Regions from separate parts of the Streptomyces sp. NBC_00207 genome, predicted to be linked through region 2. Evidence: riboswitches for the same ligand, from Rfam matches in the RefSeq annotation. Region 2 holds a riboswitch; the other holds the start of a gene.
What was found. Region 2 has a riboswitch for S-adenosylmethionine ahead of OG472_RS14775 (aminotransferase class V-fold PLP-dependent enzyme). Riboswitches for the same ligand answer to the same signal wherever they lie in the genome.
Positions count from the first base shown of each region.

Region 1: it holds a riboswitch for S-adenosylmethionine, as region 2 does, so the genes downstream of both, thrC (threonine synthase) here and OG472_RS14775 (aminotransferase class V-fold PLP-dependent enzyme) in region 2, are expected to answer to the same signal.

Region 1 covers NZ_CP130715.1:4,485,271-4,500,436, forward strand. Annotated here, with positions in the region: gene OG472_RS21140 (cold-shock protein) at 67-273, opposite strand; gene OG472_RS21145 (MoaD/ThiS family protein) at 688-966, opposite strand; gene thrC (threonine synthase) at 1,004-2,278, opposite strand; SAM riboswitch class I at 2,296-2,452, opposite strand; gene OG472_RS21155 (glucosyl-3-phosphoglycerate synthase) at 2,638-3,588, shown strand; gene OG472_RS21160 (trehalose-6-phosphate synthase) at 3,638-5,101, shown strand; gene otsB (trehalose-phosphatase) at 5,362-6,210, opposite strand; gene OG472_RS21170 (DUF3263 domain-containing protein) at 6,262-6,498, opposite strand; gene OG472_RS21175 (extracellular solute-binding protein) at 6,582-7,883, opposite strand; gene OG472_RS21180 (ROK family protein) at 8,060-8,992, shown strand; gene nagA (N-acetylglucosamine-6-phosphate deacetylase) at 8,992-10,155, shown strand; gene OG472_RS21190 (1-phosphofructokinase family hexose kinase) at 10,255-11,181, shown strand; gene OG472_RS21195 (hypothetical protein) at 11,288-11,665, shown strand; gene OG472_RS21200 (CBM35 domain-containing protein) at 11,765-12,784, opposite strand; gene cdgB (diguanylate cyclase CdgB) at 12,853-14,592, opposite strand; gene OG472_RS21210 (flavin reductase family protein) at 14,978-15,166, shown strand, end outside.
Region 2 covers NZ_CP130715.1:3,086,466-3,101,631, reverse strand. Annotated here, with positions in the region: gene OG472_RS14785 (cytochrome bc complex cytochrome b subunit) at 1-719, shown strand, start outside; gene trpD (anthranilate phosphoribosyltransferase) at 885-1,949, shown strand; SAM riboswitch class IV at 2,065-2,181, shown strand; gene OG472_RS14775 (aminotransferase class V-fold PLP-dependent enzyme) at 2,440-3,876, shown strand; gene OG472_RS14770 (Lrp/AsnC family transcriptional regulator) at 4,140-4,421, opposite strand; gene OG472_RS14765 (rhomboid family intramembrane serine protease) at 4,418-5,140, opposite strand; gene OG472_RS14760 (hypothetical protein) at 5,329-5,568, shown strand; gene OG472_RS14755 (NYN domain-containing protein) at 5,609-6,973, shown strand; gene OG472_RS14750 (NlpC/P60 family protein) at 7,226-8,254, shown strand; gene OG472_RS14745 (NlpC/P60 family protein) at 8,476-9,531, shown strand; gene OG472_RS14740 (hypothetical protein) at 9,604-10,722, shown strand; gene OG472_RS14735 (glycosyltransferase family 4 protein) at 10,746-11,888, shown strand; gene OG472_RS14730 (GMC oxidoreductase) at 12,164-13,780, shown strand; gene OG472_RS14725 (AMP-dependent synthetase/ligase) at 13,793-15,166, opposite strand, start outside.

The DNA of each region.
Region 1 (15,166 bases), 1.4 Mb from region 2:
GGCCCCTCGTGGGTCTTCCGGGGGTCTTCCACGGAAGACCGAGCGTCGGTGGTCGATGCTCCAGGACTAGCCGAGCGCGAGCTTGACCATGTCCGCCTGCGGACCCTTCTGGCCCTGCGAGATCTCGAACTCGACCCGCTGACCCTCTTCAAGGGTGCGGTACCCGTCCATCTGGATGGCGCTGTAGTGGACGAACACATCCGCACCACCGTCGACCGCGATGAAGCCGTAGCCCTTCTCCGCGTTGAACCACTTGACGGTGCCCTGAGCCATGCCTAACTCCCCTATTACTGGCCCTTGCGCGGGAACGCACTTCGCGTTCCCGGGTCAGAACTTGCGTCGGAACGCGTCGACCGAGGCTGAATGTATCTGCGCGAGTGCTGTCTGCAACAGGTCAATCCGACGAGAATTCTGGACACGGGGAAACATTGAAATAGAGTGAAAATTTGCCATACGTCAGGGCAACTCGGGCCCCGCATATCTCGCCAAAGCCCCATACCGCACTTGCATGTTGACCCGATGTCGACCCTCACGCGACCCGCACATATGCGGCGGGCAAGTCCGGCGGAGGGGACTTCCCCAACTCTACCGCGCCCAATCAAGCAGAATTGCCCCCTCCGCTTTTAGCGGAGGGGGCAATTTCGGTTTGCGCGTGTCACCTATCAGGTGACAAAGGGACCGACGGGATCAGCAGCCGCCCGCGACGGCCGGGATGATCGAGACGCCGGCGCCGTCCGGCGTCTTCGCCTCCAGCCCGCCCTCGAAGCGCACGTCGTCGTCGTTGACGTAGACGTTCACGAAACGGCGCAGCTTGCCCTGGTCGTCCAGGACGCGCGCGGCGATGCCCGGGTGGCTCGCCTCCAGGGACTGGATGACCTCGGCGAGGGTCGCGCCCTCGGCGGGCACCTCGGCCTGACCGCCGGTGTAGGTGCGCAGGATGGTGGGGATGCGGACGTTGACGCTCATGGCGCTACTGCCTTTCCGGTAGAGCAGGGGGAGATGGTCAGGCCAGGCCGGCGGCGCGGAACGCGTCCAGGCTCGGGCGGATGGTGGCGGTCTGCCCGCTCTCCGCGGCCACCGCCTCCAGGGTCTTGAGGCCGTCGCCGGTGTTGAGGACGACGGTGGTCAGCGTCGGGTCGAGCTGCCCGTTCTCGATGAGCTTCTTCGTCACGCCGACGGTCACGCCGCCCGCGGTCTCGGCGAAGATGCCCTCGGTCTGCGCGAGGATCTTGATGGCCTCGACGACCTGCTCGTCGTTCACGTCCTCGACGAAGCCGCCGGTGCGGCGGGCGATGTCCAGGACGTACGGGCCGTCCGCCGGGTTGCCGATCGCGAGGGACTTGGCGATGGTGTTCGGCTTCTGCGGGCGGACCACGTCGTGACCGGCCTTGAAGGCGGTCGACACCGGGGAGCAGCCCTCGGCCTGCGCGCCGAAGATCTTGTACGGCTTGTCCTCGACGAGGCCGAGCTTGATCAGCTCCTGCAGACCCTTGTCGATCTTCGTCAGCTGCGAGCCGGACGCGATCGGGATCACGAGCTGGTCGGGGAGCTGCCAGCCGAGCTGCTCGCAGATCTCGTAGGCGAGGGTCTTGGAGCCCTCTCCGTAGTACGGGCGCAGGTTGACGTTGACGAAGCCCCAGCCCTCGCCCAGCGGGTCGCCGATGAGCTCGGAGCAGAAGCGGTTGACGTCGTCGTAGTTGCCCTCGATGCCGACCAGGTCGCCGCCGTACACACCGGCCATGACGACCTTGCCCTGCTCCAGGTCGTGCGGGATGAACACGCAGGAGCGGAAGCCGGCCCGGGCGGCCGCGGCGCCGACGGCGCCGGCCAGGTTGCCCGTGGAGGAGCAGGAGAGGGTGGTGAAGCCGAAGGCGCGGGCGGCCTCGACGGCGATGGCCACGACGCGGTCCTTGAAGGAGTGCGTCGGGTTGCCGGAGTCGTCCTTGACGTAGAGCTTGCCGGTGACGCCGAGCTCCTTGGCCAGGTTGGCGGCGTCCACGAGCTTGGTGAAGCCCGGGTTCAGGCTCGGCTTGGAGGCCACGTCCGCGGGGACGGGCAGCAGCGGCGCGTAACGCCAGATGTTGTTGGGGCCGGCCTCGATCGCGGCGCGCAGGGCCTTGGGGTCACCGGTCGGGAGGTCGTAGGCGACTTCCAGCGGTCCGAAGCACTCGGCGCACGCGAAGATGGGGCCGAGCTCGAAGCGGGTATCGCACTCGCGACAGGAAAGACCGTTGGCAGGTCCGAGATCGACAGAGGTGGCGACAGTCTGTGCAGCCATGATGGCGAGGCCCTTTCTCCTCATCTTCCCCATGGCGCACTTCGCCATGAGACGGAATTGGCACCTTCCCTAGCCGGGGACCTCGCTGACGTCGCTGACGAGCGATCGCGAGAACCGACTGGAGGGTTGCCGGGGCTTCAACGGGCCGTGTCCCTCTGCCCCTCTGGATGAGCGGTATGGCACCGGCACACGCGCTCTGTGGCGCGCCGGTGCGTTTGTACGCGGGGACCCCCGGCATGCGGTGGTCCTTCGCGTTGTTCAAGACTGTAACCGAAGGGCCGGGCGGTTGAGACAGCCGTCCGAACCGCGAGATGGATCACATAACGGCCGATAACGCCGACAAGCAGGGAGTGCTGAGGGTGCTGGAAGAGGTGGAGCGCTGGCTGGCAGACCGCTCCTGGTCAGCCGCCGACCGACCGCTCGACCAGCTGCTCGACCGGAAACGGGCGGCCGGGACCACGGTCAGCGTGGTGCTGCCCGCGCTGGACGAGGAGGCGACGGTCGGCGCGATCGTCGAGGTCATCCGGCGCGAGCTGATCGAGGGACTGCCGTTCCCCCTGGTGGATGAGCTGATCGTGATCGACTCGGGCTCGACCGACCGTACGGCGGAGGTCGCGGCGAAGGCCGGAGCCCGGGTGGTGCACCGCGACGAGATCCTGCCGAGGATCCCGGCGCTGCCCGGCAAGGGCGAGGTGCTGTGGCGCTCGCTGCTGGCCACCAGCGGGGACATCGTCTGCTTCGTCGACGCCGACCTGCGGGACTTCTCCTCCGCCTTCGTCTCGGGGATCGTGGGACCGCTGCTGACCGAACCGGACGTGCAGTTCGTCAAGGCCATGTACGACCGCCCGCTCGGCGACGCCCCCGGCCAGGGCGGCCGGGTCACGGAACTGGTCGCCCGCCCCCTCCTCAACCTGCACTGGCCGCAGCTGGCCGGCTTCGTCCAGCCGCTGGGCGGCGAGTACGCCGTACGCCGCTCCCTGCTGGAGCGGCTGCCGTTCCCCGTCGGGTACGGCGTCGAGCTGGGCCTGCTGGTCGACGCCCTGCACACGGTCGGGCTGGACGCGCTCGCCCAGGTGGACGTGGGCGTACGCGTCCACCGCCACCAGGGCGGGCAGGCGCTCGGCCGGATGGCCGCGGCGATCTACCGCACGGCCCTGGTGCGCCTGTCGCGCGGGCACCTCCTGCGGCCGGAGCTGACGCAGTTCGAGCGGGGGCCGGAAGGGTTCGTGCCGCGGACGTACCCGGTGGACACCGAGGAGCGGCCGCCGATGCTGGACATCAAGGAGTACGCGCTGCGCCGCGTGGCGTGACGTCGGTCTGGAAAGTTTGAGCGAGTGCGGGCCGGGCTAGGTTCGCCGCATGGCTTCTCAGGTACTCGTAGCCGCCAACCGCGGCCCCCTCTCGTACGCGATCGATGCCGAAGGCGGTCTCAGCGCCCGGCGCGGCGGGGGCGGTCTCGTCTCCGGGCTCTCCGCGGCCCTCGCGGAGCAGCCGGGGGCGCTGTGGATCTGCGCGGCCCTGTCGGAGGCGGACCGGGAGGCGGTCCGCCGGGGGGTGGCCGAGCCGGGCGTCCGGATGCTGGACATCGATCCCACGGTGTACGACGCCGCCTACAACGGCATCGCCAATTCCGTGCTCTGGTTCACACACCACCACCTGTACGACGTCCCGCGCGAACCGGTCTTCGACGCGGAGTTCCGGCGGCGGTGGGGCTCGTACGTCGCGTACAACGAGGCCTTCGCGCGCGCCCTCGCCGAAGAGGCGGCGGAAGGGGCCCGTGTCCTGGTGCAGGACTACCACCTGGCGCTGGTCCCCGGGCAGTTGCGGGAGCTGCGGCCGGACCTGCGGATCGGGCACTTCACGCACACGCCGTGGGCCTCGCGGGAGTTCATGGAGATGATCCCGGACGACATCCAGAGCCAGCTGGTGTGGGGGATGCTCGGCGCGGACCGGCTGGGCTTCCACACGTGGAGGTGGGCGTCCAACTTCGCCACCGGCGCGAGCAGGGACGACGCGGACGGCATCGCGGAGGCGTACTTCCCGTCCGGGTCCCCGGAGCGGGGAGTGTGGCACCGCCGGGCGTCCCCGGACGGGCGCGGCTACGGGAAGCGGCAGTTCACCGAAGTGACCGGCTACCCCCTCGGGGTGGACGCGGACGAACTGCGGGCGCTGGCGCACCGGCCGGAGGTGGACGAGAAGCTGGCGCAGCTGCGGGCGGAGGTCGGCGGCCTGAAGACGATCGCCCGGGTGGACCGGACCGAGCTGTCGAAGAACATCCTGCGGGGGCTGCTGGCGTACCGGGAACTGCTGACGGTCCACCCCGAGTGGCGGGGCCGGGTCGTCCACCTGGCCTCGGCGTACCCGTCGCGGCAGGACCTCGAGGTGTACCGGGCGTACACGCAGTCGGTGCGGGAGCTGGCGGCGGAGATCAACGAGGAGTTCGGGACGGCGGACTGGCAGCCGGTGCTGGTGTCGGTGCAGGACGACTTCGCGCGGTCGCTGGCGGTGTACCGGATGGCGGACGTGGCGCTGGTGAACCCGGTGCGGGACGGGATGAACCTGGTGGCGAAGGAGATCCCGGTGGTGTCGGAGGCGGGGTGCGTGCTGGTGCTGTCCACCGGGGCGGGGGCGTACGAGGAGCTCCGCCAGGACGCGCTGACGGTGAACCCGTACGACGTGTCGGCGACGGCCGAGGCGTTGCACACGGCGCTGGGCATGCCGGACGCCGAGCGTGCGGAACGCACGAAGCGCCTGGCCGCCGCCGCCACGGCCCTCCCCCCGGCCGCCTGGTTCGCAGCCCAACTGACCGACCTCCTGCCGTGACCGGCCACATCAGCCTCGCCGGCGTTTGAGGCGCGGGGGTTCGGGGGCTGGCCCCCGGCGACGGCGCCGCGCCTGACCACGTACTTCGGCGCCCGCGCCGCTGCTGGGGCTCCGCCCCAGACCCTCCCCCAGACTCCGTCCGGGGGGACCCCCACTCCTCAAACGCCGGAGGGGCTGGATTCTCCAGCCTCGCCGGCGTTTGAGGAGCGGGGGTCCGGAGGCTGGCCCCCGCAGCGGTGCGGCAGGGGCCTACGGCCTGGTCAGGCTCGGGCGGCCTTGGCCAGGGCGGCCAGGAAGGCGACCACCTCGCCGGGTCCGGCCAGGACCACGTCGGCCCGCGCGGCGAGCTCGGGGACCTCGGCGGAGCCGCTGCACACCAGCAGGCCCGGGAGGCCGTCGGCCCGGCGTTTCTCGACCGCCGAGTACGCCGCCAGGTCACCCAGGTCGTCGCCCGCGTACAGCACCGCCTCCGCGTCCCGCTCCGCCAGGAACTCCGTCAGGGCGACGCCCTTGTCCATGCCCGGGGGACGGAGCTCCAGGACCGCCCGGCCCGGCTCCACCATCAGCCCGTGCCGCGCCGCCAGCTCCGCCAGGGGCTCGCGCAGGGCCGCGAAGGCCGCCGCGGGGTCCGCGGCCCGGCGGGTGTGCACGGCCAGCGCCCGGCCCTTCTCCTCGATCCAGGTGCCCCGCCAGGCCCCGATCGAGTCGAGGAACCCCGGCAGCTCGGCCCGTACCGCCGCCACCCCGGGGTGCTCGGCCGGGGCGTGCACGATCCCGGTGACCGCGTCCCAGCGCTCCGCGCCGTAGTGGCCGAGGACGACGAGGTGTTCCAGTCCGGGGACCCCGGCGAAGCCCCCGTAGCGGACGGCGACGCCCGCCGGCCGGCCGGTGATCACGGCGACCGAGGCGACCTCGGGGGCGAGTGCGGAGAGGGCCGGGACGGCTCCCGGGTGGGCTCTGGCCTGGTCCGGGTCCGGGACGATGTCGGCGAGGGTGCCGTCGAAGTCCAGGGCGACCACGGACCGGCGGGGTGCGCGGAGCAGGGCTTCGAGTCCCTCGCGTCCGGCTGCGGTGACGGGCATCGGCAGGTCGTGCGGATGGCTCCCCATACGGACGACCCTAACGGCCCGGCCCGGCGACGGCTATGGCACGGGCAGGGGCTATCGCCGGGCCCGCTGGGCCTCGCGGATCCGCCGCAGCCGGTTGACCGTGCCCGGTGCGTGGGCCAGCGCCCGCGGGTCGTCCATCAGCGCGTTGAGCAGCTGGTAGTAGCGGACGGGGGTCATCCCCAGTCCTTCCCGTATGGCCCGTTCCTTGGCTCCGGGCCCGGGCCAGGTACGTCCCTCGTACGCGAGCACCGCGGCCTCCGTGGCCGTCAGCTGCCCGTCGTCCGTCATACCGCCAGATTAACGCCGCACGCCGACAGCGGCCGATGCCGGCATCGGGACCGCCGGCATCGGCCCCGCCGCACCGGCCGGCGCTACCTCGGGTCCGCCGCCCGCGCCGCCGTGGCGATGTCCTCCAGGACCTTCGCCGGCTGTCCGCCCGGCTGGACGGTCTTGCCGATGTCCTGCTTGATGTCCTCGCTGACGCCGGCCCAGGACTTCTTGCCGACCGGGTACAGCCGCGAGCCGGGCAGCGCCGTCAGGAAGGGCTTCAGCTTGGCCGCCTGACCGCTCGTGGCGGCCTGCTTGGCCTGGTAGCCGCTGGTGGTGGCCGGCAGCAGGTCGTACTGGTCCGTGAAGGCCGCCACGTTCTTCGGCTGGTACAGGAAGTCCAGGAACTTCCCGGACTGCTCGCGGTGGCCGTTCTTGAAGGCCATGACCCAGTCCGCGACGCCCATGGCCGGCTCGTCGGACCCGGTGGCGGTCGGCAGCGGCACCATGCCGAACTTCACGCCCTTGGCCTCGGCCTGCTTCATCAGCGACGGGTGTCCGTTGAGCATGCCGACCTCGCCCTTGGTGAAGGCGTCGAAGGCGGCCTGCCGGTCCAGCTTCCCCGGCTCGACGGGTCCGGTCAGCCCCTGGCCGACCATCTTGTCCCGCAGGAACTCCAGCGTCTTGATGTTGTCGGCGGAGTCGATGGAGTACTGCTCTTCGTTGTCGGTGTAGCCGCCACCGCCCGAGAGCATCCACATCATCGTCTCGGCCTGCGCCTCCTCGCGGCCCAGCGGCAGCGCGAAGGGGGTGGGCACGCCCGCGCCCTTGAGCTTCTTGGCCGCCGCCTCCAGGTCCGCCCAGCTCTTCGGCTGCCAGCCGGCCTTGGCGTCCTTGCCGATCACGCCCGCGTCGGCCAGCAGCTTCTCGTTGTAGAAGAGCAGCCGGGTGCTCGACACGAAGGGCAGCCCGTACTGGACCTGCTTGACCTTGCCCGCGTCCGCGAGCGGTCCGAGGAAGTCGGCCTCGGTCTTCACGGAGAGCAGCTCCGACGCCGAGTACAGCTTGCCGGCGGCCGCGTAGTCGGCGTAGGCGCCGATCTGCGCGATGTCGGGGGCCTTGCCGGCCTTGACCATCCCGGCGACCTTGGCGTCGACCTCGGACCACGAGAAGACGGAGACCTCGACCTTGACGCCCGGGTTGGCCTTCTCGAAGCCCTCGGCGAGGCCCTTCCAGTACGCGGCCGAGGAGTTCTGCGGATTGTCCCCGTAGTCGGCCGCCACGACCCGCAGGGTCACCTCGTTGTCTTCGGTGAGTCCGCCGAGGGCTCCGCAGCCCGTCAGCGTCACGGCAGTCAGGCACAGCGCGGCGCCGGACGCGGCCAGGCTCAGGTAACGGCCCTTCACAGTTCTCGATCCACCCCTTGTTGTACGTACGATCCACGTAAGGTCTACACCACTTTGGCGGCTCGTCCACATCCGGATCCCGACCAGGGTCCCCAATTTGTATGGCCACTCAACAATCCCTCCCAATGGACTAGACCTTTCCCCGCCGAGCACGCGAGACTGTCTCTGTGAAACCCGTGAAACACGTCATCGCCCTCGATGTGGGCGGCACCGGGATGAAGGCCGCCCTCGTCGCCGACGACGGCACCCTGCTCCACGAAGCGCGCCGGGCCACCGGCCGCGACCGGGGCCCCGACGCCGTCGTCGAGACGATCCAGGACTTCGCCGCCGAGCTGCTCGACACCGGCCGGGACCGCTTCGGACGGACCGCCTCCGCCGCCGGAGTCGCCGTCCCCGGCATCGTCGACGCCGACAACGGGATCGCCGTCTACGCGGCGAACCTGGGCTGGCGCGACGTGCCGATGCGCGCCCTGCTCAGCAGACGCCTCGGCGGCATCCCGGTGGCCCTCGGCCACGACGTGCGCACGGGCGGACTCGCGGAGGGCCGCATCGGCGCCGGCCGCGGCGCCGACCGCTTCCTCTTCGTCCCCCTCGGCACCGGCATCGCCGGCGCCATCGGCATCGCCGGCCGCATCGAGGCCGGCGCCCACGGCTACGCGGGCGAGATCGGGCACATCGTGGTACGCCCCGGCGGCCCCGCCTGCGGCTGCGGCCAGCATGGCTGCCTGGAGACCCTCGCCTCCGCCGCCGCGGTCAGCCGCGCCTGGGCGGCCGCCTCGGGCGACCCCGGGGCCGACGCCGCGGACTGCGCCAAGGCCGTCGAGTCCGGCGACGCGCGCGCCCGGGAAGTCTGGCTGGCCGCCGTCGGCGCCCTCGCCGACGGACTGGTCACCGCGATCACCCTGCTGGACCCGCGCACGCTGATCATCGGTGGCGGGCTCGCCGAGGCGGGGGAAACCTTGTTCACACCACTACGGACGGCCGTGGAGGAGCGCGTGACGTTCCAGCGGCTCCCCCACATCGTGCCGGCGGCCCTCGGGGACACCGCCGGCTGCCTGGGCGCAGGGCTGCTCGCCTGGGACCTACTCGCCACGGAGGTACCTGCCTGATGTCCGGAAGCGCACACAGCACTGTTCTCTCCGGTGCCAGGGTGGTGCTGCCCACCGGAACCGTGGCCAACGGCCGGGTCATCGTCGACGGCGACCGCATCGCCGGCAGCGCCCGCGAGGGCTCGCGGACCGTGGACCTGTCCGGGCACTGGATCGTCCCGGGCTTCGTGGACATGCACAACCACGGCGGCGGCGGCGCCTCCTTCACCTCCGGCACCGCCGAGGACGTCCTCAAGGGCGTCCGCACCCACCGCGAGCACGGCACCACCACCCTGATCGCCTCCACCGTCACCGGCGACCTGGACGAACTGGCCCGGCGCGCCGGGCTGCTCGCCGAGCTGACCCGGCAGGGCGAGATCGCGGGCATCCACTTCGAGGGGCCGTTCATCAACCCCTGCCGCAAGGGCGCGCACAAGGAGGACCTGCTCCGCGACCCCGACCCGGCCGAGGTCCGCAAGCTGATCGACGCCGCGCACGGCACCGCCCGCATGTTCACCCTCGCCACCGAGCTGCCGGGCGGCCTGGACTCCGTACGGCTGCTGGCCGAGCACGGGGTGATCGCCGCGATCGGGCACACGGACGCCACGTACGAGCAGACGCGCGCCGCCATCGACGCGGGCGCGACCGTGGCCACCCACCTCTTCAACGCGATGCCGCCCCTCGCACACCGCGAACCCGGCCCGATCGCCGCGCTGCTGGAGGACGAGCGGATCACCGTCGAGCTGATCAACGACGGCACCCACCTGCACCCGGCCGCCCTGGAACTGGCCTTCCACCACGCGGGCGCGCACCGCGTGGCGCTGATCACCGACGCGATGGACGCCGCCGGCTTCGGCGACGGGACCTACCACCTCGGCCCGCTGGAGGTCGAGGTCAAGCAGGGTGTGGCCCGGCTCGTGGAGGGCGGCTCCATCGCCGGCTCCACGCTGACCCTGGACACCGCCTTCAAGCGCTCGGTGACCCTCGACAAGCTGCCGGTGGAGTCCGTGGTCCAGGCGATCTCCGCCAACCCGGCCAAGCTCATCGGCCTGTACGACGAGATCGGCTCGCTGGAGCCCGGCAAGTACGCGGACCTCGTCGTCCTCGACGCCGCCTTCGACGTCAAGGGCGTCATGCGGCGCGGTGAATGGGTCGTCAGCCCCCTCGCCGCGGCGGCGGTCTGACGGCCAAGCGGCTGTAGATGCGAAGGCGGTGGGCCCGAGGGCTGGGCCGACCGCCCCGCGTTTGGCATGATCCCGGCAGCAACAGACCCGGGGGTGCCCATGATCCTGACCGTGACGCTCAACACCGCACTCGACGTCACGTACCGCGTGCCGAGGCTGCTCCCGCACGCCTCGCACCGGGTCGCCGCCGTCACCGAACGTCCCGGGGGCAAGGGGATCAACGTCGCCCGCGTCCTGGCCGCGCTCGGCCACGAGGTGACGGCGACGGGCTTCACGGGCGGCCCGGTCGGCACCGTCGTACGCGAACTGCTCGCGCGGTCCCCGCGGGTGGTGGACGCCCTGGTGCCCTGCGCGGACGGCAGCCGCCGCACCCTGGCCGTGGTCGACGACTCCTCCGGCGACACCACCCAGTTCAACGAGCCGGGCCCGCTGATCACGCCCGCCGAGTGGTCCCGGTTCCTCGCACAGTACGGGGAGCTGGTCCGCGGCGCCCGCGCCGTGGCCCTGTGCGGCAGCCTCCCGCCGGGCGTGCCGGTCGGCGCGTACGCGGTCCTCGTACGGGCGGCCCGCGCGGCCGGGGTCCCCGTCCTCCTGGACACCAGCGGCGAGGCCCTGCGCCGCGGGGTCGCCGCCCGGCCCGAGATCATCAAGCCGAACGCCGCCGAGCTGGCCGAGCTCACCGGATCCCGCGACCCGCTGCCCGCCACCCGCGACGCCCGCCGCCGGGGCGCGCACGCCGTGGTCACCTCGCTGGGCCCGGACGGCCTGCTGGCCGCCACCGCCGAGGGCACCTGGCGGGCGGCCCCGCCGCGCGCCCTGTCCGGCAACCCCACCGGAGCCGGCGACTCCGTCGTCGCCGGCCTGCTGTCGGCCCTGGTGGAGGGTGCGGACTGGCCGGACCGCCTCACCCGCGCGGTCGCCCTGTCCGCGGCCACGGTCGCGGCCCCGACGGCGGGGGAGTTCGACCCCGTCGTCTACGAAGAGCTGCGGCACGCCGTCTCCGCCAGTGTCGCGATCGGAAGTTGAATGCGAAGGAAATGAGCGTCCGTCAATATGGGGTGCAGCTCACGCTGTTGACGGACCATCGCGCACACGAGCAGGAATAAGGGCCATCTGAGATCAACACGCACAAATGATCTTCAAGGGCTCGTGTGGCGCCGGGTACCGCCAGCAGGACACCTTCCCGCTCGGCGACAACCAGGGCGTCTCCGGAGCCGGCGTCCTCTTCCTGTACTACAACGGCTCCAACGGCACGAACTACGCGATCCTGCGCCGCGACTCCCGGTTCAAGGTCACCGACGGCATGGGCGTCTCGCTGAAGGACAACGCCGGCAACGGCGTCGCCGACGGGCAGCGCGCCTACACCCAGTTCGCGGGCCCCGTCTACCTCAAGGCGCCGGGCCGGTGCGTGCAGGTCCGGGGCACGGTCACGGGCTACTGGCTGACGGAGAACTCCACCTACCTGGATAAGGAGCACGACGGCGGCAGCGGCTGGGTCCACTGCGGCTAGACGTCCCATGTGAAACGAGTCCGGCTCCACCGCGCGTGCGGTGGAGCCGGACTCGTTTCGCGTGTCGGTGGAGCGAGGGCCCGGGCGAACCCCTGGGGATCAGAAGTTCTCGAGCCAGAGCTGGTCGATGTTGACGTTGCAGCTGTTGCCGGCCTCGCACGACAGCTTGATCGTGTTGGTGCCCTTGTCGAGGTTCACCTGGCCCCAGGTCGTCTGCCAGCCCTTCTCCCAGTCGCCCTTGGGCGACTTGGCGAAGTTGCGCATGCTGATGGGAGCGTCGTTCGCCTTGCCGTTGACGGTCAGGGTGCCGTTGGCGTCCTCACCCGGGATGCCGAAGCGCACGTAGAACCTGTACTTCCCGGCCTTGGGGACCTCCAGGGTCCAGGTCACGGCCGCGCCGGGCTTGTTGAACCCGCCGACGTACTGGCCGCCCGAGCTCTTCGCCCCGGGCACCGTGCTCTCCAGGGCCGCACCGCCCGTGATGGACATGCCGGCGCCGGCCGCCTCGCCCTTTGGCAGCGTGGCCTGGGAAGGCGCGGGAGAGCCGCTCGGGGGCGCGGACGAGGGGTTCTGCGGGGCCGCCGACTGCTGGCCTCCGTTCGCCTCGTCCCCGCCCTTCTTGTCCTTGTCCTTGTCGCCGAAGGCCAGGGCGGCGCCGATGCCGATCACGACCGCGCCGACCACCGCGACGGCGGCGATCAGCAGACCGCGACGGCTGGAACCGCCGCCACCGCCGCCGTGGCCGCCGGAGTGCGCGATCGCCTGGGTCTGGTGCTGCGGGGCCTGCGGCTGCTGCGGAACGCCGTAGCCGCCCGCCTGGAGCGCCTCCGGGGCCTGGTACTGGGCCTGGTAGGCCGGCTGCTGCGCGGGCACCTGACCGCGAGGGCCGCCGTTGCGGCGGTCGCCGACCGTCCGCACCTGGTGGTGCGAGGTACGGGGGACGCCTGGCTGCGCTCCGGGGTGACCGCCGGCCGACGCCCCGGGATACCCGTATCCACCGCCCGACGTGGGCGGGGTGGCTCCGGCCGCCTGGCCATCCTCGTAGAGGTAGCCGAACGGATCGTCGTCCTCGGGCTTGTTCGCCCCACCGTGCGGGCCGTTGTTCGCGGGCGTCGTCATCGCAGGTCACTCCTTTCGACCCCCGGGAGCCTACCCCGAACAGGTGCGCCCACGGGCGACAGACCGCCTCAGCCGGCCCTGCGGTGCGCCTTGGAGCGGGACCGCTTCTCGATGTACATCCGCTGGTCGGCGGAGCGCAGCACCTCGTCCGCCGACATCCCGCAGCTCGCCCATCCGATGCCGAAACTGGCGCCGACACGGACCGCACGGCCGTCGACCCGGATCGGCGGGATGATCGCGTTGCGCAGCCGGACGGCGAGATCGGCGGCGTCCGCCGCACCCAGGCCGTCGGCGAGGACGACGAATTCGTCACCACCCAGCCGAGCGACGGTGTCGCCGTCCCTGACGCCCGTCGTCAGCCGCCGCGCGACCTCGATCAGGACCGCGTCGCCCGTGTGGTGCCCGAACCGGTCGTTGATCGACTTGAAGCCGTCGAGGTCGCAGAAGAGCACCGCGAGCCCCTTCGTCCCGTCGTCGATGTCGGTCGCGGGCGCCACCGTGTGCACGTGGTGGTCGTACGGGCCGTCCGCCGCCGGGGCCGGCGCCCCGGGGAACTCGAAGGGATCGGACCCCGTGTACCGGTCGGATCCGTCGGCCTGAAAGCCGTGCTCACCGGCACCACCCGCCTCGGCACGCACCTCGTGGCCGTCGTACACGGCGCGCCCGTCGTGTCCGTCGCGCCCCTCGAAGGCCGCGTCCAGGGCCTCGACCGCGGTGGCGCGCACTGACTGTGGCCTGCGGCACAGCCGCGCGCCGAGCCGGGACCTCAGCTCGGCGCTGTTGGGCAGGCCGGTCAGCGAGTCGTGGCTGGCCCGGTGGGCGAGCTGCAGCTCGTGCCGCTTGCGCTCCTCGATGTCCTCGACGTGCGTGAGGAGGAACCGGGGCCCGTCGGCGGCGTCGGCGACGACGGAGTTGCGCAGCGAGACCCATACATACGTGCCGTCGCGCCGGCCCAGGCGCAGCTCGGCGCGGCCGCCCTCGGCGGAGGTGCGCAGCAGGGTGCCGATGTCCTCGGGGTGGACCAGGTCGGAGAAGGAGTAGCGGCGCAGTACGGAGGCCGGCCGGCCGAGCAGCCGGCACAGCGCGTCGTTGGTCCGCAGCAGCCGGCCGTGCTGGTCCCCGCCCATCTCGGCGATGGCCATCCCGCTGGGCGCGTACTCGAAGGCCTGCCGGAAGGACTCCTCGCTGGCACGCAGTGCCTGCTGTTCACGCTCCAGCCTGACCAGGGCCCGCTGCATGTTCGCGCGCAGCCGCGCATTGCTGATCGCAATCGCGGCTTGGAAGGCGTACATCTGGAGCGCTTCGCGGCCCCAGGCGCCGGGCCGGCGCCCGTTGCGCGGTCTGTCCACCGAAATGACACCCAGAAGTTCCCCGCCGGACGCGTACATGGGGGCGTAGAGCCGGTCCTCGGGGTGCCACTCGTCCTCGAAGCGCGGATCGGGGCCGTCCGTGTGCCACTGCGGGACGTCGTCCTCCAGGAGGACCCAGCCCTCGGTGTGCGGGATGAACCGGAGCCCGTCCCAGTTCTCACCCATCGTCAGGCGGCGTTCCCAGGAGGCGCGGGAGCCGACGCGGCCGGTGATGAGGGCCTCCGCAGCAGGGTCTCCGGCGAAGGCGGCGACGACCAGATCACCGTCCGGGCGTACGAGGTTGACACAGGCGAGTTCGTAGCCGAGGCCCACGACGATGCCGTCCACGACGGTCTGCAGAGTGTCCGCCAGGCTCCTGGCCGTATTGAGATCGGCCACCACCCGGTGCAGCTGCCGCAGGGTCGCAAGACGGACGTACGGCTCCGACTCGGTCTCCATTGCTCGCTCTCCCCGAGACCTCGACAGCAACTCCAGGTTTGTCATCGGCGTTTCGTTGCGGTGTCCCGTCCACTGAATCACAGTGAGCTGTGCGGCAGGTACACAGGGTCAACAAATCTTGCCCTCTGTGACTCAAGTCACATGGGATGAAAATCGGTGCGTGGTGGGGCTCGTGACGACTGGGAGCGCTCCCCCACATTCCCGAGAGCAAACGATACGCCCGGGCCTAGGCCAAGGGGCGGGGGCGCGACTCGGACCAGGGCCCGATGTGCGGCGCGAGGGGCGAGATTAGCGTTCCACCGTGCTGAAGACGACCCCCCTGCCCCGCCCGCCCCACGGAAACCCGCATGCTGAGGGAGTGAGCAATGACGAGTTCCGGGCCGCGATGTCCCGGCTGGCGGCGGGCGTGTGCCTGATCACCGCGCACGAGACCCCCCTGGCGGCGGACGGGCCGCGCGGCGAGGACGTCGGCATGACGGCGACCGCCTTCATGTCCGTGTCCCTGGACCCGCCGCTGGTCCTGGTGAGCCTGCGCGAGGGCTCCCGGATGGACGACCTGCTCGCGGAGCAGCCC
Region 2 (15,166 bases):
CGCAGCCCGACTGGTACATGGGTATGCCGGAAGGCCTGATCCGTGCCATGCCCGGCTGGGAGATCAACCTGTGGGGCCACACGCTCGTCCTGGGCGTGTTCATCCCGCTGCTGCTCTTCCCGCTGGTGCTGGGTGCGATCGCCGTCTGGCCGTTCATCGAGTCCTGGGTCACCGGGGACAAGCGCGAGCACCACATCCTGGACCGCCCGCGCAACGTCCCGACCCGTACGGCCTTCGGTGTCGCCTGGATCGCGGAGTACATCGTGCTCCTCATCGGCGGTGGCAACGACATGTTCGCCCAGTACTTCCACCTGTCGATCAACTCGATCACCTGGTTCGTCCGGATCGGCTTCTTCGTCGTCCCGGTCCTCGCCTTCATCGTCACCAAGCGGATCTGCCTCGGCCTCCAGCGCCGGGACCACGACAAGGTGCTGCACGGTCGCGAGACCGGCATCATCAAGCGTCTGCCGCACGGTGAGTTCGTCGAGGTCCACGAGCCGCTCCCGGCGGGCCAGCTGCACAAGCTCACCGCGCACGAGCAGTACAAGCCGGTCGAGATCGGCCCGACGGTCGACGAGAACGGTGTCGAGCGCAAGGTGAAGGCCACCGAGAAGCTGCGCGCGAAGCTCAGCCAGGGCTTCTACGGTGAGAACAATCAGATTCCGAAGCCCACGGCGGAGGAGTACAAGGAGATCCAGGCCGGCCACGGCCACCACTGATCCCCTGCACGACCGAATGAGGGACTGATTTCAGGTCAGTCCTGGTGTCGCCACGGCGAGAGCCCCGTCCAGTGTCTGGACGGGGCTCTTTGCCGTCTTCCGGGCTGGATAGGCTTAACCCGTCCCATTCGACGTGGAAACCTTGACGACCAGCAGGAGCGGACCATGAACGTTGTGACCCCGGCAGGCGGCGACAGCGTGGCGGCCCGTGGCTGGCCGGGCGTCCTCGACGCTCTGCTGACCGGCCAGGACCTGCGTGCCGACGACACTGCCTGGGCCATGGACCGGATCATGCGCGGGGAGGCCACCGACGCGCAGATCGCCGGCTTCACCGTCGCACTGCGGGCGAAGGGGGAGACGGTCGCGGAGATCAACGGCCTCGTACGGGCCATGTACGAGCACGCCAACCTGATCGAGGTGCCGGGCCGGACGGTGGACATCGTCGGCACGGGCGGCGACGGGGCCAAGACGGTGAACATCTCGACGATGTCGGCGGTCGTGGTGGCCGGAACCGGGGCCAAGGTCGTCAAGCACGGGAACCGGGCCGCCTCCTCGGCGAGCGGCTCCTCGGACGTCCTGGAGAAGCTCGGGGTGAACCTCAACCTCAGCCTGGCGCGGGTCGTGGAGGTCGCCGAGGAGGCCGGCATCACCTTCTGCTTCGCGGTGAAGTTCCACCCGGCGCTGCGGCACGTGGCGGCGGCCCGCAAGGAACTGGGCATCCGGACCTTCTTCAACGCGCTGGGCCCGCTCACCAACCCGGCCCGGGTGCGCGCCCAGGCGACCGGCGTGGCCGACCCCCGGATGGCTCCGATCATCGCGGGCGTGCTCGCCGAACGGGGCTCCTCCGCGCTGGTCTTCCGCGGTGACGACGGCCTGGACGAGCTGACGACGACGGCGACCTCGCGGGTGTGGTGGGTCCGGGACGGCAAGGTGGCGGAGCAGGTCTTCGACCCGCGCGACATCGGCATCGACCTGGTCGACGTCTCGGCGCTGGCCGGCGGCGACCCCGCGCACAACGCGGACGTGGCCCGCCGCCTGCTGGCCGGCGAGACCGGCCCGGTCCGCGACGCCGTGCTGCTGAACTCGGCGGCGGCCCTGGTGGCCCTGGACCCCGGTACGGGCACGCTGGAGGAGCAGCTCGCCGCCGGCATCACCCGCGCGGCGGAGTCCATCGACTCGGGTGCGGCACGTGCGGCGCTGGAGCGGTGGGTGGCGGCCAGCAACGCGTAGCGAGGGCCGGGGGCTCCGCCCCCGACGGCCCGCCGATCGTTTCGAGCCAAGGCCCCGGTCCGCCATTCGGACCGGGGTCTTGCGCACGGAGGATCATGTGGCAGGATGCTGACCAGGTCACGAGTGACAGCGTTTAGGCCCCGGCTTGCTGTCCGGCAACCCTCCTTCCGTGGCGGGGTGCCCCGGGTGATGACCAGGTCGTAGGCAGCAAGGCCTACGGCAAGCGCGGATCCCTCGACACCAGGGGTCCTGGTCTTCTCGAGGAGCTTTTTCCGTGAGCAAGCGAATGCGATAGGGCGACTCCGCCCCTACTTCACCCCTCGGATCAGGGTCACTTCCGTGTACCCCCGCCGACCGTCAGGTCGGGCCCGAGGGCTCTCCCGTACCTCCCCCAGACTCCGTCCGGGGGGACCCCCAGGACGGCCGCACGGCCGTACCCGCGTACGGACACACCGAAGCCATTCAGCCCTGCCTGCCGGGAGATACCGCCATGTCCGCATTCCTGAACGCCGCCGCCGCCTCCGCCTCCGTGGCCACCGCCTCCGTCGCGACCGCCGAGGGTCCCGCCTGTGCCGAGCCGCTGCCGGTGCTCGGCCGGGACGTCACCGTCCCGCTCGTCACCGGCGGCGAGGTCACCTACGCGGCCCTGGACTACGCGGCCAGCGCCCCGGCGCTCCAGCGGGTCTGGGACGACGTGGCCGCCTACGCCCCGTACTACGGCAGCGTGCACCGCGGCGCCGGTTACCTCTCGCAGCTCTCCACCGACCTCTTCGAGCAGAGCAGGGTCACGGTCGCCGAGTTCCTCGACTGCCGCCCCGCCGACCAGGTGATCTTCACCCGGTCCACCACCGACTCGCTGAACCTGCTCGCCGCCGTGCTCCCCGCCGACTGCCAGGTGTTCGTCTTCGAGACCGAGCACCACGCCTCGCTGCTGCCCTGGACGAACGCGCAGGTCACCTACCTCAACGCCCCGCGCACCCCGGACGAGGCCGTCGCCACCCTGGAGCGGGCCCTCGCCGACCGCGAGCCATCCCCTAGCTCTTCGAGCTGGGGAGACCCCAAGGGCCCGGCCCTGGTCTGCGTCACGGGCGCCTCCAACGTCACCGGTGAACTGTGGCCGGTGAAGGAACTCGCCGCCGCCGCGCACGCCCACGGCGCGCGGATCGTCCTGGACGCCGCCCAGCTGGCCCCGCACCACCCCGTCTCGGTCCGGGACCTGGACGTGGACTGGGTCGCCTTCTCCGGGCACAAGCTCTACGCGCCCTTCGGCTCGGGCGTGCTCGCCGGCCGCGCGGACTGGCTGCAGCAGGCCGAGCCGTACCTCGCGGGCGGCGGCGCCTCCCGCAAGGTGGCCCGGCGCGAGGACGGCGGCGTCGACGTCGAGTGGCACACCACGGCCGCCCGCCACGAGGCCGGCTCCCCGAACGTCATCGGCGTCTACTCCATCGCCTCGGCCTGCAAGGCCCTGACCGAGGCGGGCTTCGACAGCCTCGTCGCCCGCGAGCGCCACCTCATCGCGAAGGTCCGCGAGGGCCTGGCGGAGGTCCCGGCGGTCCGCGTCCTGTCCCTCTTCGGAGACGAGGCCCCGCGCGTCGGCGTCATCTCCTTCGTCGTGGACGGCTGGAACAGCTCCCACTTCGCCGCCGCGCTGTCCGCGGAGTACGGGATCGGCGTCCGCGACGGCCTGTTCTGCGCCCACCCGCTGGTCCGCACCCTCCTCGGCAGCGAGCCGCAGGCCCAGGGCGAATGCGGCGCCCCGGAGGCGGCCCCGGGGGAGCGCTCCCTGAACGCGATCCGCGTCAGCTTCGGCGCGGGCACCCCGGACGAGCACGTGGAGCGCTTCGTCCGCGCGGTGAAGGAGCTCGTCGCGGACGGAGCCAAGTGGCAGTACCGCACGGAGGAGGGCCGCTGCGTTCCCGCCGTCTGACGTGCGGCGCCGCTGCACGGGGCTCCGCCCCGGACCCCGCGCCTCAAACGCCGGCGGGGCTGGGATTGGCGGTGGGGCATTGCCCCGCCGGAGTATCTCCTCGGCTCGCGCCCGCAGGCGCGACGACGAGGAGACGTCCCGGAGGGGCCCCGCGGACGGCCGGGCCTACGGGTTCCGCTCCGGGGCACCATCCCAGCCCCGCCGGCGTTTGAGGCGTCGTGAAGCCGGGGCAGGCGGGTCAGTCGCAGACCGCGCCGGAGGCGTCAGGCGTCGAGGCCGATCGCGAACGCCGCTTCCAGGTCGTGCTGGGAGTAGGTGCGGAAGGCCACGTGGGTGTCCGTCGCCTCGACGCCCGGGATCTTGCTGATGCGGCCGGGGATGATGTCCGCCAGGTTCTCGTGGCGGGCCACGCGGACCAGTGCGATCAGGTCGTACGTTCCCGTGACGGAGTAGACCTCGCTGACGCTGTCCAGCGCGGCGATGGACTCGGCGATCTCGGGGATGCGGTCCACGCTGGTCTTGATGAGCACGATCGCGGTGATCACGGCTGGCTGTCTCCCTCGGTGGCCGTCGCTGGTCGCCTCACTCTAGTCGTACCCCGATAGCGGGCCCACGCGTAGAGGAAGCCGACCGAGAAGCCCACCAGATGGGCCAGGTACGCGACCCCGGGGCCGCTTTCCGCCCGGTGCGCGGCCACCCATTGGAGGGCGAACCAGAACAGCAGCACGAGCCACGCCGGGAACCGCAGCGGCAGGAAGAACAAGAAGGGGAACAGGCTCGTCACCCTCGCCCGCGGGAGCAGGAAGAGGAAGGCGCCCAGGACCGCCGAGATCGCTCCGGACGCCCCCACCAGGGTCTGCGGGGATCCCGCGTTGGCCGCCGCGTACGCCGCCAGCGCCACGTACCCCGTGCAGATGTAGAAGACGAGGAACGCCGGGCGGCCCATCCGCTCCTCCGTCATCGCCCCGAAGACGTAGAGGAAGAGCATGTTCCCGAGCAGGTGCAGCCAGCTGCCGTGGACGAACAGGGCCGTCAGCGGGGTCAGCCAGGCGCGCGGGGTGCCCGTGAAGAGCTCGTCCGGGACCACGCCCCAGCGCCGGAAGTACGCGGTACCGGCCGCCAGCAGCTCGTCGCCCGTCCCGTAGACCGGGTTGAGCCCCGAGGCAGGGCCGAGTACGAACACCACACCGCAGCCCGCGATCAGCGCATGGGTGACCACCGGTCCCCGGGCAGCCTCGCGTACGGCCCGCCACCTTACGATCATGTGACAGAGCATGACGCAACGGGACCCACCTGAGGCGGTGGCAGGCCGTAGGGTTACGAGCTGCGGTCCGCCGTCCGAGGAATACCGCCGCAGAGCGACGCCGAGATACGCCGACAGACACGGAGAGCTGCGCGGACGGCGGCGCGGACGGCTTTAATTGAATCAGCTACGAAGGAGAGAGCGGCCTGATGACGGTTCCCCTGCCGACCGACACCACCCGGTGGCGCTGCACCCTGTGCGGCAACCTCACGCGCTTCGACGTCACCCGTTCGTCGAAGGTCGTCGAGTACGTCCACCTGGACCTCGCCGGGGAGCCCAAGGTCGAGGAGCGCGAGGTGGTCAATGAGACCATCGAGTCGGTCCGCTGCCGCTGGTGCAACGCGGTGGACCAGATCGAGCTCGTGGACAGGCCGGGCGCGGACTCCTGACGGAGGCGTGCCCACACGTAGATCACGGTAGGGGTGACGGATTGTGGAGCCAGCAAGCGGCGCTGAGCCGGCCGACGCGGCCGGCGACGCCGCCGAGGCGCTCGACCGCCCGCTGCCGGAAGGCGTGCGGCGGCGGGTCGTCGCGCTCGTCTCGGACGCCTTCGGCGCACTGACGGTCGCGGACCTGCCGGCGCAGTTGCGGCAGTACGCCCGTTTCACCCCGACCCGGCGCGCCAAGTTCGCGGGCAACGCCATGGCCACGGCGGTCGAGACCGACGCCGTGTTCCGAAGCCGGGTCGCCGAGAAACTGCGCGAGGCGCAGGCGGAGCTGGCCGCCGCGCTGGAGTCGGGCGCGCCGCCCGCCGCCGCGGATCCGCTGGACGTGGCGGCCGCCGCGTTCGTCCTGAGGCCGGCCGGCTGGGTCAAGCTGGTGGCCGCCGCGGGCGAGGAGGCGCAGCGCGCCGACGCCGAGCGGGTCGGCGAGGAGACCCGGCGTGAGCTGGAGCGGCTGCGCGAGGAGCTGGCCCACGCCCGGGAACTGCAGCGCACGGGCGGCGAGCACGTGCGCGTGGAGCTGGACGCGGCCCGCAAGGAAGCGGAATCGCTTCAGCGCAAGCTGCGCAGCGCCCTCAGTGACGTCAAGCGCGGCGAGGCGGCCCTGCGCAAGCTGACCGCCGAGGTCGACGGGATCCGCGGCGACGCGGCCACCCGGGTGGCCGCCGCGGAGAGCGAGAGCCGGCGGCTCAAGTCCCGCCTCGCGGAGGTGGAGGCGGCGCTGGAGACCTCGCGCCGGGCCACCCGCGAGGGGCGCAGCATCGAGGACATGCGGCTGCGGCTGCTGCTGGACACCGTGCTGGACGCGGCCCAGGGGCTGCGCCGCGAGCTGGCGCTGCCGCCCGTGAACACGCGCCCGGCCGACACCGTGGACGCGGTGGAGCCGGGCCGGATGACGCCGAAGGACATCGCGGCGCGCGCCCTGTCGGAGACCGATCCTGCGCTGCTGGACCAGCTGTTGGCGCTGCCGCAGGCCCATCTGGTGGTCGACGGCTACAACGTGACCAAGACCGGCTATCCGACGATGCCGCTGGAGAAGCAGCGGCTGCGGCTGCTGGGCGGGCTGTCGATGCTGGCCGCGCAGACGGGCGCGGAGATGACCTGTGTCTTCGACGGGGCGGAACTGGCGGCCCCGGTGCTGCTCGCCCCGCCGCGCGGGGTGCGGGTGCTCTTCTCCAAGGCGGGCGTGACGGCGGACGAGCTGATCCGTCAGCTGGTGCGCGCCGAACCGCCCGGCCGGCCGGTGGTCGTGGTCTCGACGGACCGGGAGGTCGCCGACGGGGTGGCCAAGGCGGGTGCGCGGCCCGTGACGTCCGCTTTGCTACTGAAGCGGCTTTCGCGCGTTTCGTAACTCCCCGCCCGAATGCCGGAATTGACCGGCGCCGTAGCGAACGTACCGTCAAGTGCCCGGCACAGAGCGTGCACTGTAGGTAAAGAACCTGGTCGGAGAGCGGGTTTTTACCTGGCGGGATTTGAACTGATCACAGCAAGGTCACTAGGGTGCGGTCAAACCTTCGTGCGGTAGATCACTCATTCGGAGTGGCGGCGGAGGTGCTGCCGAGTTGCGTTCTTCGGCGGCTCTAGGAAGAAGGAGCTCGCCTCCGTGGCGTCCCACCGTCGACCCAAGCAGCCGAACCGCACTCGTGTGACCGTGCTCGGCGCCACCGCCGCCGCCGTGGTGGCCCTCACCTCCCAGAGCGCCTCCGCCGCTCCGGCGAAGCCGAGCAAGGACGAGGTCAAGACCCAGGTCGACGCCCTCTACGAAGAGGCGGAGCAGGCCACCGAGAAGTTCAACGGGGCCAAGGAGCGCCAGGAGAAGCTCGAGAAGGAGATAGCCCAGCTTCAGGACCAGGTCGCCCGCGGCCAGGGTGACCTCAACGAGCTGCGCAGCACCCTCGGTTCGATGGCCAGCGCCCAGTACCGCAACGGCGGCATCGACCCCTCCCTCGCCCTCCTCCTCTCCGAGGACCCCGACAGCTACCTCGACAAGGCCTCCTCCCTCGAGCACTTGAGCGGCAAGCAGGTCGAGGCGGTCCAGAAGATCCAGGCGAAGCAGCGCAGCCTCGCGCAGCAGCGCCAGGAGGCCGCCGGCAAGCTCGCCGACCTCGACGCCACCCGCAAGGAGCTCGGCGAGAAGAAGAAGGTCTCCACGGAGAAGCTCGCCGCGGCCCAGGCCCTGCTCAACACCCTGACGGCGCAGGAGCGCGCGGCGCTCAAGGACGACGAGGCGCGCGCCAGCCGCGCCGACGGCCAGCGTGTCGACCTCGGCAACGTCAGCGCCTCCGGCCGCGCCGGAGCCGCCCTCGCCGCGGCGAAGACCAAGCTGGGCTTCACCTACCAGTCCGGCGGCACCGGTCCCAACGTCTACGACTGCTCCGGGCTGACGCAGTGGGCGTACAAGCAGGCCGGCGTCAGCATCAGCCGCACCACCTTCACTCAGGTCAATGACGGCACCCGCATCAGCCGCAGCCAGCTCCAGCCCGGTGACCTGGTCTTCTTCTACGGGGACCTGCACCACGTCGGCCTTTACGCCGGCAACAACATGACGCTGCACGCCTCGAACCCGCGCAGCGGCATCAAGTACGAGTCCATGGACAACATGCCGTTCCAGTTCGGCGTCCGCGTCGGCTGACGCGCCGCACACCGCCCATCCGGGCGAATTCCGCGGCCCCTTTGCGACCACACGCCCCGCCGGTGACCTGCGTCTCCTGCGGGGCGTCGCCGTGTGCGCCCTCCGGCGGTCGTTGGTCGGCATGTGACCGTCCGGCTACTGTCTGCCAGCGCGGAACCCGGCACAAGGCCGTCCACGGGGGGCGGACCCGGGCCACACACAGCGGAAGGGAGCGGTTTCACGTGGCGTCCCATCGCCGGAGCGGGCTCGGCAGCCTCGACCGGAGCACGAAGGTCACCGTCCTCACCGCCGCCGCGGCCACGGCCGCGGCCGCCATGGCGGGGGCACCCGCGAGCGCCGCTCCCGGCCTCCCGTACGAGCCGGGCGGCGCGGCGAGGACGGGCGTCAGCGCCCAGGTCGACCGGCTCTTCGAAGAGGCCGAGCAGGCCACCGAGCGCTTCAACGAGGCGGGCGAGAAGGCCGACCGGCTGCGCGCCGAGGTCAACCGGGCCCAGGAGGCGGTGGCCCGCGGTCAGGAGCGCATCAACACCATGCGGGGCGTCCTCGGCACCTTCGCCGGGGCCCAGTACCGCAGCGGCGGCATCGACCCCGCCGTCGGCCTGATGCTGGCCGAGGACCCCGACGCGTACCTGGAGCAGGCCGCCGCCCTCGACCGGCTGACCAGCCGTCAGGCCCGGCAGCTCGACGAACTCCGCGAGGAGCAGCGCAGCCTCGGCCAGGAGCGCCGGGAGGCCTCCCGCAAACTCGCCGAACTCGACGCCCTGCGCTCCGACGTGGCCCGGCACAAGCGCTCCGTCACCGCGAAGCTCGCCGCCGCCCGGCGCCTGCTCAGCACCATGCCGTCCGAGGAGCGGGCCGACTTCGAACGCTCCTCGCGCTCCGGCGGCCGCGCCGACGAGATGCCCGAGATGCCCTTCTCCGGCCCGTCCTCGGGGCGGGCCGCGGCCGCCGTGATGGCGGCCCGGTCGGCGGTCGGCCGCCCCTACGTGTGGGGCTCCACCGGCCCCTCCGGCTTCGACTGCTCCGGGCTGATGGTCTGGTCCTACCGGCAGGCGGGGGTCTCGCTGCCGCGCACCTCGCAGGCCCAGCGGCACGCCGGCCGGCAGGTGCCGCTCTCGCAGGCCCGCCCGGGCGACCTGGTGACGTACCGCTCGGACGCCAGCCACGTCGGCATGTACGTCGGCAACGGCCAGGTGGTCCACGCCCCGTACCCCGGGGCCCGGGTGCGCTACGACCCCGTCGGGATGATGCCCGTCTCGTCGGTGACCCGCCCCTGACCGCCGCCCGCGGAGCCCCGCCCCCGGCCCCGGCCGGGGACCCCTGGTCCGGACCGTGCGTACGATCGGCGGATGCTCCCGGGTCGCCGTCTCGTCCGCGTACTGCCGCTCCTGCTGTGCGTGCTGCTCGCCGGCTGCGCGGCGCGGCCCGCCGACACCACCGCGCGCGACGTCCGCCGGGCCGTGGCCGACTGGTCGCGGGTGCCCCCCGAGGCACTCTCCGGGATCCCCCTCGACGGCTGGACGTACGAGGTCGCCTCGGTGCGGCGGGACGGCGCACGGGCCCTCGTACGGGCCGAGCTGCGCTACCGGCTGGCCGGCTACGACACGGCCCCGGGCGGCTCGGCGCGCGAGCTGGAACTCGCACGCGCGGCGGGCGGCGGCCCCTGGCTGGTGCGGGCCGACCGGCCCGCACCGGGCGCACCGCCGCAGCTGTGGGACCAGGGCCCGGTGTCGGTGGTCCGGGGGACGCACTCCCTGGTCCTGGGCGGCGCCGGGCGGTCCCCCGAGGAGTTGGCCGGGATCGCCGCCGAGGCCGACCGGGCGGTGCCCGCGGCCAGCGCGGCCTGGCCCGGACCCTGGGCGGGACGGGTGGTCGTACTGGTCCCCGGATCCCTGGAGCGGATGGCGCAGCTGCTGGGCCGGCCCGCCGACGAGTACCGGGGCATGGGCGCCGTCACCACCGGCCGGGTCGGCGCCGGACCGGCCCCCGCGGACCGGGTGGTGATCAACCCGGAGGGGTACGCGGAGCTGGGCGAGGCGGGCCGGCGGGTCATCCTCACCCACGAGGTCACCCACGTGGCCACCCGGGCGGCGACCTCCGCGACGACCCCGCTGTGGCTCTCCGAGGGCTTCGCGGACTGGGCGGCGTACCGCGGCACCTCCACCACCCCGGAGCAGGGCGCCCCGGCCCTGGCCCGGGCGGTACGGCGCGGCGCGGTGCCGGCCGGGTTGCCGCGCTCGGAGGACTTCGCCTTCGGCGGCGACCCGGAGGCGCTGGCCGGGGCGTACGAGGGGGCGTGGCTGGCCTGCCGGCTGATCGCGGACCGGTGGGGCGAGGCGGCGCTGGTGGACCTGTACGAGAAGGCGGGGCGCGGGCCGTGGCCGTCGGCGCTGCGGGAGGCGCTCGGGACGGATCCGGCCGGGCTGACCGAGGAGTGGCAGGAGGCCCTGCGGAAGGAGTTCCGCTGAGGGCGTCCGGTACGTTGGCAGCGATGCACAAGACGCTGATCGTGACCAACGACTTCCCGCCGCGACCGGGCGGCATCCAGGCCTTCCTGCACAACATGGCGCTGAGGCTGGATCCCGACCGGATCGTCGTCTACGCCTCCACGTGGAAGCACAGCGCGGAGGGCCGCGAGGCCACCGCGGCCTTCGACGCGGAGCAGCCGTTCCAGGTGGTCCGCGACCGTACGACGATGCTGCTGCCGACCCCGCGCGTGACGCGGCGGGCGGTGGGCCTGCTGCGCGAACACGGATGCGAGTCCGTGTGGTTCGGGGCGGCGGCCCCCCTCGGTCTGATGGGCCCGGCGCTGCGGCGCGCGGGCGCACGGCGGATCGTGGCGACCACGCACGGGCACGAGGCGGGCTGGGCCCAGCTGCCGGCGGCGCGGCAGCTGCTGCGGCGGATCGGCGAGGGCACGGACACGCTGACCTACCTGGGGGAGTACACGCGCTCGCGGATCGCCTCGGCGGTGACGGACCGGGCGGCGGCCCGGATGGTGCAACTCCCGCCGGGGGTGGACGAGAAGACGTTCCACCCGGAGTCGGGCGGGGCGGAGGTCCGGGCGCGGCTCGGGCTGACCGACCGGCCGGTGGTCGTCTGCGTCTCGCGCCTCGTTCCCCGCAAGGGGCAGGACACGCTGATCGAGGCGATGCCGCGGATCCTGGCGGCGGAGCCGGACGCGGTGCTGCTGATCGTGGGCGGCGGGCCGTACGAGGCGGACCTGCGGGCGCTGGCCGTCTCGACCGGGGTCGCGGACTCGGTGGTCTTCACGGGGGCGGTCCCGTGGTCCGAACTGCCCGCCCACTACGGCGCGGGCGACGTCTTCGCGATGCCGTGCCGGACCCGGCGGGGCGGGCTGGACGTGGAGGGGCTCGGCATCGTCTACCTGGAAGCCTCGGCCACGGGCCTGCCGGTGATCGCGGGCGACTCCGGCGGGGCGCCGGACGCGGTGCTGGACGGCGAGACGGGCTGGGTCGTCCGGGGCGGCGCCCCCGAAGACGCGGCGGACCGGATCGTCACCCTGCTGAAGGATCCGGAACTGCGCCGTCGGATGGGCGAGCGGGGGCGTGAGTGGGTCGAGGAGAAGTGGCGCTGGGACCTCCTGGCGGACCACCTCCGTGCGCTGCTGTAGCCGTACGGCCGCGCCGCCGCTGCCGGGGCTCCGCCCCAGACCCTCCCCCAGACTCCGTCCGGGGGGACCCCCACCCCTCAAACGCCGGCGAGGCTGAAATTGTCAGCCGGCGCCGGCAAGATCCAGCCCCTCCGGCGTTTGAGGAGCGGGGTTCGGGGCGGAGCCCTGACGGCGGAGCCGCGGCCGACGGGCTGTGCAGCCATGGCTGACTGTCTCTCAGATACCTGTCAAGACGGCGTCTGGCCGGACGGCTGGATTCCGCCCATGATGCGGCCATGACACCCAATCTGACGCGCCGTCACCTTCTGGGACTCGGCGCACTCTCGACCGCCTCCGCCCTCGGGTTCACCCGGATCGGCCTGGCCTCCGCCGCGGCTTCCGAGCCGGCCGCAGCCCAGTACGCGCCCGCCATAGTCGTCGGCTCCGGTTACGGCTCCGCCGTCGCCGCGCTGCGGCTCGGTCAGGCGGGCGTGCGGACCGTCGTCCTCGAAATGGGCCGGCTCTGGGACACCGCCGGGCTCGACGGCAAGGTGTTCCCCTCCACCTCCGCTCCCGACCACCGCTCCATGTGGTTCCGCACCCGCACCGAGGCCCCGCTCGCCCAGTTCCTCTGGCTCGACGTGGTCAACCGCAACATCAGCCCGTACCCGGGGGTGCTGGACCGGGTGAACTTCGGCGACATGTCCGTGTACGTGGGCCGCGGCGTCGGCGGAGGCTCGCTGGTCAACGGCGGCATGGCGCCCACGCCCCGCCGCTCGTACTTCTCCGAGGTGCTGCCCCAGGTCAACGCCGACGAGATGTACGGCACGTACTACCCCCGCGCCCGGGCCATGCTCGGGGTCAACGACATCGACCCGGCCTGGTTCGAGTCCACGGAGTGGTACCGCTTCGCCCGGATCTCCCGCAAGCACGCCCAGAACACCGGCCTGAGGACCGTCTTCGTCCCCAACGTCTACGACTTCGAGTACATGAAGCGCGAGGCGGCGGGCACCGCACCCCGGTCGGCGCTGGCCGGCGAGGTCATCTACGGCAACAACCACGGGAAGAAGAGCGTCGACAAGACCTACCTCGCCGCCGCCCTCGGCACCGGCAACGTCACCATCGAGACCATGCAGCGCGTGGTCGGCGTACGGCAGGACCCCGCCGGGGGGTACGTGCTGACGGTGCAGACCAGCGATGTGACCGGGCGGGTCACCCAGGTCCGCGAACTCGGCTGCAGGCAGCTCTTCCTCGGGGCGGGCAGTCTCGGCACCACCGAGATCCTGCTGCGGGCCCGCGAGACCGGGACGCTGCCCGCGCTCGACGGCAAGGTCGGGCGCGGCTGGGGCCCCAACGGCAACGTCATGACCGCCCGCGCCAACCACCTCTGGGACACGGTCGGCGCCAACCAGGCCACCATGCCCGCCATGGGCATCGACGACTGGGACAACGCGGCCAACCCGGTCTTCGCCGAGATCGCCCCGCTCCCCATGGGGCTGGAGCACTGGATCTCGATGTACCTGGCCATAACGAAGAATCCGGAGCGCGGGCACTTCACCTACGACGCCGCCACCGACTCGGCCCGCCTCAACTGGCGCAGGGACCAGAACACGCCCTCGGTCAACGCGGCGAAGAACCTCTTCGACCGCATCAACTGGCGGAACTTCACGATGTACCGGTACGACCTCTTCGGCGACAACAAGGCCTTCGCCGACAACTTCACCTACCACCCGCTCGGCGGCTGCGTACTCGGCGACGCCACCGACGCGTACGGACGGGCGAAGGGCTACCAGGGGCTGTACGTCGTGGACGGCTCCCTGATCCCCGGGTCGCTCGGCGTGAACCCGTTCGTGACCATCACCGCCCTCGCGGAGCGGAACATGGCCCGGATTCTCGCCGAGGACCCCAGGTAACGACGGCCGGGACTAGCCCCGGTAGAGCGCCTCGATCTCGTCCGCGAAGTCCTTCGCCACCACGTTGCGCTTCAGCTTCAGCGACGGCGTGATGTGACCCGACTCCTCCGTGAACTGGGAGGGCAGAATGCGGAATTTCCGCACCGATTCCGCCTTGGACACCGCCGCGTTGCCGTCGTCCACGGCCTTCTGGACGGCGGCGACCAGGTCCGCGTCCTCACGCAGCTCGGCCGCGGTCACCCCGGCCGGCTTGCCGTTCTCGGCCGCCCAGCGGCCCAGGAACTCCTCGTCGATGGTGACGAGCGCGGCCACGAACGGCCTCGCGTCGCCGACGACCATGCACTCCGCGACCAGCGCGTGCGCCCGGATCCGGTCCTCGATCACGGCGGGCGCGACGTTCTTGCCGCCCGCGGTGACGATGAGTTCCTTCTTGCGCCCGGTGATCGCGAGGTAGCCGTCCTCGTCGAGGGTGCCGACGTCGCCGGTGTGGAACCAGCCGTCGGTCAGCGCCTCGGCGGTCGCCGTCTCGTTCTGCCAGTAGCCGTTGAAGATGTGCTCGCCGTGCAGCAGCACCTCGCCGTCGTCCGCGATGCGCACCACGGAGCCCGGCAGCGGCTGGCCGACCGTACCGATCTTCGTCTTGTCCCACGGGTTGAAGGCCGTGGCCGCGCAGGACTCCGTCAGGCCGTAGCCCTCCAGCACGGTGAAGCCGATGCCGCGGAAGAAGTGGCCGAGCCGCTCGCCCAGCGGGGCGCCGCCGGAGATCGCGTACTCGCCGCGCCCGCCGAGCACCGTGTGCAGCTTGCTGTAGACCAGCTTGGAGAAGATCTTGTGCTTGAGCTTCAGGCCGAAGGACGGGCCGCCCGGGGCGTCGAGCGCCCGGCTGTAGGCGATCGCCGTCTCGGCGGCGGCGTCGAAGATCTTCCCCTTGCCGTCGGCCTGCGCCTTGGCGCGCGCCGAGTTGTAGACCTTCTCGAAGACGCGCGGCACGCCGAGGATCAGCGTGGGCCGGAAGGACTGCAGCTCGTCGGTCAGGTTCTTGATGTCCGGTACGCAGCCCAGGCGGATCGGCGCCAGTACGGCCGCCACCTCCACCAGGCGCCCGAAGACGTGCGCGGCCGGGAGGAAGAGCAGCACCGAGCACTCGCCGGTGCGGAAGAGCGGGCTGAGGCGCTCCACCACGTTGCCGCACTCGGCGAAGAAGTTGCGGTGGGTCAGCACGCAGCCCTTGGGGCGGCCGGTGGTGCCCGAGGTGTAGACGATGGTGGCCGGGTCGTCGGCGTTGGCGAGGCTGCTGCGCTCCTCGACCTCGGCGTCGGAGATCTCCGCGCCGGCGGCCTTCAGCGTCTCCAGCGCGCCCTGCTCGATCTCCCAGACCTCGCGCAG